Regions from separate parts of the Pseudomonas sp. MWU13-3659 genome, predicted to be linked through region 1. Evidence: predicted binding sites of a transcription regulator. Region 1 holds the regulator's gene; the other holds the start of a gene.

What was found. The regulator sigma-54, encoded in region 1, starts transcription at its own class of promoters, with help from an activator protein. The targets are predictions, from matches to a motif close to ANTGGCATNNANNTTGCTNT.
Region 2: a site for sigma-54 is predicted at 3,076-3,095, ahead of glnA (glutamate--ammonia ligase). Genes of this name have one in related genera too.

The regions. Positions count from the first base shown of each region.
Region 1 is NZ_JAMSHW010000007.1:10,357-15,124, reverse strand. Features, by position in the region: gene NGM28_RS10945 (HPr family phosphocarrier protein) at 1-100, opposite strand, end outside; gene rapZ (RNase adapter RapZ) at 121-975, opposite strand; gene ptsN (PTS IIA-like nitrogen regulatory protein PtsN) at 978-1,442, opposite strand; gene hpf (ribosome hibernation-promoting factor, HPF/YfiA family) at 1,454-1,762, opposite strand; gene NGM28_RS10925 (RNA polymerase factor sigma-54) at 1,841-3,337, opposite strand; gene lptB (LPS export ABC transporter ATP-binding protein) at 3,510-4,235, opposite strand; gene lptA (lipopolysaccharide transport periplasmic protein LptA) at 4,236-4,760, opposite strand; gene lptC (LPS export ABC transporter periplasmic protein LptC) at 4,747-4,768, opposite strand, start outside.
Region 2 is NZ_JAMSHW010000006.1:245,471-250,238, forward strand. Features, by position in the region: gene glnL (nitrogen regulation protein NR(II)) at 1-626, opposite strand, end outside; gene NGM28_RS10780 (chorismate mutase) at 880-1,419, opposite strand; gene glnA (glutamate--ammonia ligase) at 1,572-2,978, opposite strand; gene thiI (tRNA uracil 4-sulfurtransferase ThiI) at 3,495-4,768, shown strand, end outside.

The DNA of each region.
Region 1 (4,768 bases):
GCACTTGGCAGGGGAAGCGCCCGGCCACGCCGACGAACTTGGCGGCCGCCCGGGCGTGCAGGCCCAGCTTGTTGATGATGGTGATTTCGCGGGCGGGCATCGTGGTGCGGATCCTGTGGGCTAGAGGTCGCGGTGGCGGACCTGGACGTTTTTCAGGGATTGCTGGAGCAACTGGCCCAGCCGTTCGGTGATGTACACCGAGCGATGGTGGCCGCCAGTGCAGCCGATGGCGATGGTGACATAGGCACGATTGCTGGCGGCGAAGCGTGGCAACCATTTGAGCAGGTAGGTGGAGATATCCTGGAACATTTCCTCGACATCCGGCTGCGCAGCCAGATAGTCGATCACCGGCTGTTCGAGCCCGGAATGTTCGCGAAGTTCCGGCTTCCAGTAAGGGTTGGGCAGGCAGCGCACGTCGAACACCAGGTCGGCATCAACGGGCATGCCGCGCTTGAAACCGAACGACTCGACGAGGAATGCGGTGCCAGGTTCCGGCTGATTGAGCAGGCGCAGCTTGATCGAGTCGCGCAGCTGGTAAAGATTCAGGCTGGTGGTGTCGATCTTCAGGTCGGCGAGGTCCGCGATCGGCCCCAGCAGCTCGCTCTCCACCCGGATCGCCTCGGCCAGCGAGCGATTGGCATTGGTCAGCGGGTGGCGGCGGCGGGTTTCGGAAAAGCGCTTGAGCAGCGTGTCTTCGTCAGCGTCCAGATAAAGCACGTCACACTGGATATGACGGTTACGCGCTTCTTCCAGTAGCTCTGGAAAGCGGGTCAGGTGGCTGGGCAGGTTACGCGCATCGATCGAAACAGCCACCTTGGGTTGCTGCAGCTCGGTGTTGATCAGTGCGTTTTCCGCCAACTGCGGCAGCAACCCGGCGGGCAGGTTGTCGATGCAGTAGTAACCGTTGTCTTCCAGTACGTCGAGGGCGGTGCTCTTGCCGGAGCCGGAGCGACCGCTGACGATGATCAGGCGCATGGTCAGGCCTCGTTCTGCACGTCCAGGACTACCTGGTACAGAGCCTCGTTGCTGGCGGCGCCGCGCAGGCGATCGCGAACCTCCTTGCGATCGAGCATGCTGGCGATCTGGCGCAGCAGTTCAAGGTGGGCATCGGTGGCGGCTTCCGGGACCAGCAGGACGAACAGCAGGTCGACCGGGGCGCCGTCGATGGCGTCGTAATCGATGGGGGCGTCCAGATGCAGCAGGGCGCTGACGGGCGCGGTGCAGCCTTCGAGCCGGCAGTGGGGGATGGCGATGCCATTGCCGAAGCCGGTGGAGCCCAGTTTTTCACGAGCGACGAGTTTTTCGAAGACGTCTTGCACCTTCAGCTCGGGTACTTGCTCGGCGATCAGGTTGGCGACCTTTTCCAGGGCGCGCTTTTTACTGCCACCCGGCACGTTCACGAGGGAACGGCCGGGGGTCAGGATGGTTTCAAGTCGGATCATGGATGAGGGGATCAGCGGGCGGCTGCACCTTGCAGCAAGCTTTGCTGTTTTTCCTTGTGTTTTTTCAGTTGGCGGTCGAGCTTGTCAGCCAGGGCGTCGATCGCTGCATACATGTCTTGGTGTTCGGCGTTGGCGACCACTTCGCCACCGGGTATCTGGAGTGTGGCTTCAACCTTCTGCTGTAGCTTCTCGACTTTCATGATCACCGTTGCATTGGTGATCTTGTCGAAATGACCCTCCACCCGGGCGAGCTTTTCAAGCACATAATCGCGCAGTGGTTGGGTGACTTCTACATGCTGTCCACTGATGTTGACTTGCATACAGCTTCTCCTTTGTTGCCCGTGCATAAAGAGGCAGGTATTGCACCTGCCACTGAAACGCTGTGGCACATCCGGGGGCTACATCAGTCGCTTGCGCTCGCTCGACGGGGCGATCCCCAACGACTCGCGGTACTTGGCGACGGTGCGACGGGCTACCTGGATGCCTTGTGCCTCCAGTAAACCAGCGATCTTGCTGTCACTCAATGGCTTTTTCTGATTTTCCGCCGCCACCAGTTTCTTGATGATCGCGCGGATCGCCGTGGACGAGCATTCGCCGCCTTCGGCGGTGCTCACGTGGCTCGAGAAAAAGTATTTCAGTTCGTAGATGCCACGCGGCGTGTGCATGTACTTCTGCGTGGTGACCCGGGAAATGGTCGACTCGTGCATGCCCACCGCCTCGGCGATGTCATGCAGCACCAGGGGCTTCATGGCTTCGTCGCCATGGTCGAGGAAGCCGCGCTGGTGTTCGACGATTTGCGTCGCCACCTTCATCAGCGTCTCGTTGCGGCTCTGCAGGCTCTTGATGAACCAGCGTGCCTCTTGCAACTGGTTGCGCATGAAGGTGTTGTCGGCGCTGGTGTCGGCGCGACGGACGAACCCGGCGTACTGCGGGTTGACGCGCAGGCGCGGAATGGCCTCTTGGTTGAGCTCGACCAGCCAGCGCTCGCTGTCCTTGCGCACGATGACGTCCGGGACCACGTATTCCGGCTCGCTGGATTCGATCTGCGAGCCGGGGCGCGGATTGAGTGTCTGCACCAGTTCGATGACCTGGCGCAGTTCGTCTTCCTTGAGCTTCATGCGGCGCATCAGCTGGCTGTAGTCACGGCTGCCGAGCAGGTCGATGAAGTCGGTGACCAGGCGCTGTGCTTCGCTCATCCAGGGCGTCGAGGCCGGCAACTGGCGCAATTGCAGCAGCAGGCACTCACCCAGCGAGCGGGCGCCGATGCCGGCGGGTTCGAACTGCTGGATGCGGTGCAGTACCGCTTCGACTTCATCCAGCTCGATATCGAGCTCTGGGTCGAAGCCGGCGCAGATTTCGTCGAGCGAGTCTTCGAGATAGCCTTGCTCGTTGATGCTGTCGATCAGGGTGACGGCGATCAGGCGGTCGGTGTCCGACATCGGCGCCAGGTTCAGTTGCCACAGCAGGTGGCTCTGCAGGCTCTCGCCGACCGAGGTGCGGGTGGTGAAGTCCCACTCGTCGTCGTCATTGCTGGGGAGGCTGCTGGCGCTGGTCTGGTAGATGTCCTCCCAGGCCGTGTCGACCGGCAACTCGTTGGGGATTCGTTCGGCCCACTCGCCATCTTCCAGGGTTTCCGCGCTGCTGCTGCTGGTTTCCTGGAAGCTGTTGTCCTGGACTTCGGTGGCCGGCTTGTTCTCGGCGTTGTCCGCCATCGGGTCGCTGTTGTCGAAATCGTCGCCGTCTTCCTGACGTTCGAGCATCGGGTTGGATTCCAGCGCTTCCTGGATTTCCTGCTGAAGGTCCAGGGTGGAGAGCTGAAGCAGACGGATGGCCTGTTGCAACTGCGGGGTCATCGTCAGTTGCTGGCCCATTTTTAGGACGAGCGATGGTTTCATGGCAGGGGCTTAATACCTTGTTCGCCGGCGCACATGCGCCATCCACTACGTAGGGCGCTTGGGCGCCGATTTTAAGCAAGTTATATGCCTGAAATTGCAGCGTTTGCCTAGAGCACTGTTACACTTAAGCCCGTCCCGGGCGTGTTTGCCAGTGCTCCGGGCAGGCCCTGGATCAGAGGCGGAACTCGTGGCCCAGGTAGACTTCCTTGACCAGCTGGTTGGCCAGGATGCTCTCGGCATCGCCTTCGGCGATCAGTTGACCGTCGTTGACGATGTAGGCGGTCTCGCAGATGTCCAGCGTTTCGCGAACGTTGTGGTCGGTGATCAGTACGCCGATGCCCTTGTTCTTGAGGTGGTGGATGATCTGCTTGATGTCGCCCACGGAGATCGGGTCGACGCCGGCAAAGGGTTCGTCCAGCAGGATGAACTTGGGCGCGGTGGCCAGGGCGCGGGCGATTTCGACACGACGGCGTTCGCCACCGGAGAGGCTCATGCCCAGGTTGTCGCGGATGTGGCTGATGTGGAACTCCTGCAGCAGGCTTTCCAGTTCTTTGCGCCGGCCGTCGCGGTCGAGGTCCTTGCGGGTCTCGAGGATCGCCATGATGTTGTCGGCCACCGATAGCTTGCGGAAGATCGAGGCTTCCTGCGGTAGATAGCCGATGCCTGCTTGCGCGCGGCCATGCATGGGCTGGTGGCTGACGTCGAGGCTGTCGATCAGGACGCGGCCTTGATCCGCCTGGACCAGCCCCACGATCATGTAGAAGCAGGTGGTCTTGCCGGCGCCGTTGGGGCCGAGCAAGCCGACGATCTGGCCGCTGTCGATGGACAGGCTGACGTCGCGAACGACCTGCCTGCCCTTGTAGCTCTTGGCCAGGTGCTGGGCTTTGAGGGTTGCCATTTACTCGGCCTTTTTCTTCGGTTGAATGACCATGTCGATGCGCTGACGTGGTGCAGTCACGTTGCCACCGCGACCGGCGGTCGCCACCTGGGTCTTGGTGTTGTAGACGATCTTCTCGCCTTCGGTGGTGTTGCCTTCGTTCTCGACCTTGGCGCGGTCGGTAAGAATCACCATGTCCTTCTGCGCCTGGTACTGGATGGTCACGGCCCAGCCTTTCATCTTGTCGGGCTTGGCGGCGCTCTGCTGCTGCTCGAAATAGGCCAGGTTGCCCACCGAGGTGACCACGTCGATGTCGCCGGAAGCGGCGCGGGTCATGGTCACGGTGTTGCCTTTGATCATCATCGAGCCTTGGGTGATGATCACGTCGCCGGTGTAGGTGGCCACGCCTTGCTTGTCGTCCAGGTGGGCGTTGTCCGCCTGGATGCGGATCGGCTGGTCACGGTCGTTCGGCAGGGCGAAGGCGCTCGCGCTTCCCAGTGCTACACCCAGGCTGAGCAGAAGGGGGATGGTTTTAACGAGCCTCATACTGTCCT
Region 2 (4,768 bases), on a different contig from region 1:
ACCCGCTCCAGCACTTCGTGGATGTTGGTCATGGCCAGCGACGGCAGCTTGTTCGAGCCGAGCATGCGGTCGACCAGGTTACGCAGGCGGTCGGCTTCCTCGATGATCACGTTGGTGTAGTCGCGCAGGTCGTCTTCAGGGAGCTCTCGGGCCAGCAACTGCGCCGCGCCACGGATCCCGCCCAACGGGTTCTTGATCTCGTGGGCCAGGCCGCGCACCAGCATCTTGGTGGTTTCCTGCTTGCTCAGCTGGGCTTCTTCCTTGGTGATGCGCAGCAGGCGGTCACGCGGGTGCACTTCGAGCAGCAGCAGGGTCTGGCCCTGATGCAGGATGGGGGTGACGGCGTAGTCGACGGTGATGGTCTGGCCGGTCAGCGAGGTGAGCTGGGCTTCGCGCTTGGTGAACGGGTGCGCCTGCTCGACCGCCTGGCGCAGCGAGTTGAGCGCCTCGGTCGATTCGGTGAACAGCTCGCTGATGAACTGCCCATGGCTGCGCTGGCCGCTGACGGCCAGGAGCATTTCCGCGGCCGGGTTCATGTACTCAAGGCGCAGTTCGGCATTGAGCAGGAGCGTGGCCGTGGTCAGGTTGTCCAGGAGCAGACGGTGCTGTGCATCGCTGATGGTCATAAGGCGTCGTTGACCTCTTTTGGCACATTGGCGCCCCGAGGCTGGCCAGGGGCGCGCACGGATAACGTGCTGGATGCTGTGAAAATGCAAGAACCAAACCAAGGCTCCGAAAAGAAGCGGAATATCCGGATAAAGCCCTGGTTATGCGCAGATACAGACCAGAAAGCCCTGGTTTATCGATTCATGTGACCCATATTGGGGTGCATGATGGGGCGCTCGATTCTATCGTGCACCAATATGGAGCATAGAGCGGTCAAGGCGTTTTGCACAGCTGGCCGCTGGCGCGAATCAAGGCAAGGTGGCGAGCGGGGTTGTGCGTGCGCTGTTGCAGGGCGTCGGCCAGCTGAGCGGCGCAATCGCGTGGCAGGGTCTGGTCGAAGCGGGCGAGGGCGGCGAGCAGTTGGTCTTGCAGCCGGTCCAGTTCGGGGCGCACCTCCTTGCCAAGGTCCCGGCGGGCGAGGCTGGGTGCTTGCCGTGCGAGGTGCCAGCTGTCGAGCAGTTGATATTGCAGAAGTTTGTTGGCCTCGATCTGGTCGGCGAAGAACGCTGCGGCGCGCGCCGGATCAAGCTGGTGGGCAGGTGCGGCCTGGCGTGCACTGGCCAACACTTGCTCTTCGCGGGCACTGGCCTGGACCGCCTGGCGCTGGTCCCACTTGTGCAGGGCGACTGTCTCGGCGAGGTCCAGGCGCCGATCGATGGTATCGAGCAGGTGGCCGAGTTCAGGGGAGGTTGTCGCTGGGGAGGCGCAGCCGGACAAGGCGAGGCAGCAGGTCAGGGCAAGGGGGATACGCATGGCGGTCTCCTGAGGTAGATGGAGACTGGAGTCTCTGTATTGGTTCGAAGGCGGCAATAGGTTTAGTCCTATCTTGCCGTCGTGCAAATGGAAACGGCCTCCCAAGGGAGGCCGTTTCATATCGATGTCAGCGACGCCAGGCGTCGGCTACATCAAACGCTGTAGTACAGGTCGTATTCCAGCGGGTGAACGAAGGTACGGACCTTGATCTCTTCTTCCGACTTCAGCTCGATGTAGGCATCGATGAAATCGTCGGAGAACACGCCGCCCTTGGTCAGGAACGCACGGCCCTTGTCCAGCTCTTCCAGGGCTTCTTTCAGGCTGCCGCAAACCTGTGGGATCTCTTTCGCCTCTTCAGGCGGCAGGTCGTACAGGTTCTTGTCGGCGGCATCGCCTGGGTGGATCTTGTTCTGGATACCGTCCAGGCCGGCCATCAGCAGGGCGGCGAAGCACAGGTATGGGTTGGCCGCCGGGTCCGGGAAGCGCGCTTCGATGCGGCGGGCTTTCGGGCTGGAAACGTAAGGGATACGGATCGAGGCCGAACGGTTACGGGCCGAGTAGGCCAGCATCACCGGAGCTTCGAAGCCTGGCACCAGACGCTTGTAGGAGTTGGTGGCCGGGTTGGTGAAGCCGTTCAGGGCCTTGCCGTGCTTGATGATGCCGCCGATGAAGTACAGGGCGGTATCGGACAGGCCGGCATAACCTTCGCCCGAGAAGGTGTTCTTGCCGTCTTTGGAGATCGACATGTGCACGTGCATGCCCGAACCGTTGTCGCCGTACAGCGGCTTCGGCATGAAGGTGGCGGTCTTGCCGTAGGCGTCGGCCACGTTGTGCACGCAGTACTTCAGGGTCTGGACTTCGTCAGCCTTGGTGACCAGGGTGTTGAACTTCACACCGATCTCGTTCTGGCCGGCAGTCGCCACTTCGTGGTGGTGGACTTCGATGACCAGGCCCATCTCTTCCATGGCGTTGCACATGGCGGTACGGATTTCGTGGTCGTGGTCGCACGGCGGAACCGGGAAGTAGCCGCCTTTGACAGCTGGGCGGTGGCCCTTGTTGCCGCCTTCGACGTCCTGGTCGGTCATCCAGGAGCCTTGCTCGGAGTAGATCTTGAACATCGAGCCAGAGATGTCCGACTTGAACTTGACCTGGTCGAAGATGAAGAACTCAGGCTCCGGGCCGACGAAGACGGTGTCACCGATACCGGTGGTCTTCAGGTACTCTTCGGCACGCTTGGCGATGGCGCGTGGGTCGCGGTCGTAGCCCTGCATGGTGGACGGCTCGATCACGTCGCAGACCAGGATCAGGGTCGGCTCTTCGGTGAACGGGTCCAGCACGGCGGAGGCGTCATCCGGCAGCAGGATCATGTCGGAGGCTTCGATGCCTTTCCAGCCTTCGATCGACGAACCGTCGAACATCTTGCCGATTTCGAAGAAGTCGTCTTCCAGCGCATCGCGAGCCGGCATGGTGACGTGGTGCTGCTTGCCTTTGGTGTCCGTGAAACGCAGATCAATCCACTTGACGTCATGATCTTTGATGAGTTGAACCGACTTCGACATGTTGTCCTCCGGATGGTCTAGGGCGCGGTTGGCCGCAGCCCTGGAAAAAGGGTGTCGCTGGGCGCGGATAGTCGGCCAAGCTTACCTGCCTCACAAGGGAGCAAATTGCATGCCAGTGCCCAAAAATGGCGAGGCCGGGATAAAACCCGGCGTTGACGGGCATTTAGCGTAGCTGCAGGAAGCATTCGTGCACGCATTGAGGGCGCAATCAAGATCGAGCGCACCATATTGGTGCGATGCGGGGTTGGCGGCGGCTTTCTCCTGTAGGAGCCGGCTTTGCCGGCGAAAGCGACCGCATGGACAGCCCAAGACTTAACGCCCTGCATCGATCCTGGCGATCACCTTGCAGTGCCTGGGCCGGCCCTTTCGCCGGCAAAGCCGGCTCCTACAGGTGCGGTGCTTGGCTCGGGCTCGGCAAATCTAACCTTCTGTACAAAAGTTGCTCAAACCTTGAGCAATTTCCGCTATAATTCGCGCCCCTCATTTTCGGCAGGCCCTGCGCGCGCTGTTAAACCAATGAAACTTATCGTCAAAGTCTTCCCAGAGATCACCATCAAGAGCCGGCCGGTGCGCAAGCGCTTCATCCGCCAGCTCGCCAAGAACATCCGCAACGTGCTCAAGGACCTGGATCCCGAGCTCGCGGTTGATGGTGTCTGGGACAACCTCGAGGTGGTCACCCGCGTCGAGGACGAGAAGATCCAGCGTGAAATGATCGAGCGCCTCACCTGCACCCCGGGTATCACCCACTTCCTGCAGGTCGAGGAGTACCCGCTGGGCGACTTCGACGACATCGTCGCCAAGTGCAAGCACCACTTCGGCCACCTGCTGGCCGGCAAGCACTTCGCCGTGCGCTGCAAGCGCGGTGGCCACCACGACTTCACCTCGATGGACGTCGACCGTTACGTCGGCAGCCAGTTGCGCCAGCAGTGCGGTGCAGCCGGTATCGAGCTGAAGAAGCCGGAAGTGCTGGTGCGCATCGAGATCCGCGACCAGCGCCTGTACGTGATCCACAACCAGCACAATGGCATCGGCGGCTACCCGCTCGGCGCCCTGGAGCAAACGCTGGTGCTGATGTCCGGTGGCTTCGACTCCACCGTGGCGGCCTACCAGATGATGCGCCGCGGCCTGATGACCCATTTCTGCTTCTTCAACCTCGGTGGCCGTGCCCACGAACTGGGCGTGATGGAAGTGGCCCACTTCCTGTGGAAGAAGTACGGCAGCAGCCAGCGCGTGCTGTTCATCAGCGTGCCGTTCGAGGAAGTGGTCGGCGAGATTCTCAACAAGGTCGACAACAGCTACATGGGCGTCACGCTCAAGCGCATGATGCTGCGCGCGGCCGCGCGCATGGCCGACCGCCTGGAGATCGACGCCCTGGTCACCGGCGAGGCGATCTCCCAGGTCTCCAGCCAGACCCTGCCCAACCTGTCGATCATCGACTCGGCCACCGACAAGCTGGTACTGCGCCCGCTGCTGGCCAGCCACAAGCAGGACATCATCGACCAGGCCACCGAAATCGGCACTGCCGACTTCGCCAAGCACATGCCTGAGTACTGCGGCGTGATTTCGGTGAACCCGACCACCCACGCCAAGCGTCATCGCATGGAGCACGAAGAGAAGCAGTTCGAGATGGAAGTGCTGGAGCGTGCCCTGGAGCGCGCCAAGTTCATCTCCATCGACCACGTGATCGACGAGCTGGGCAAGGACATCGAGATCGAGGAAGTGGCCGAGGCGCTGCCCGGCCAGATCGTCATCGACATTCGTCACCCCGATGCCCAGGAAGACGAGCCGCT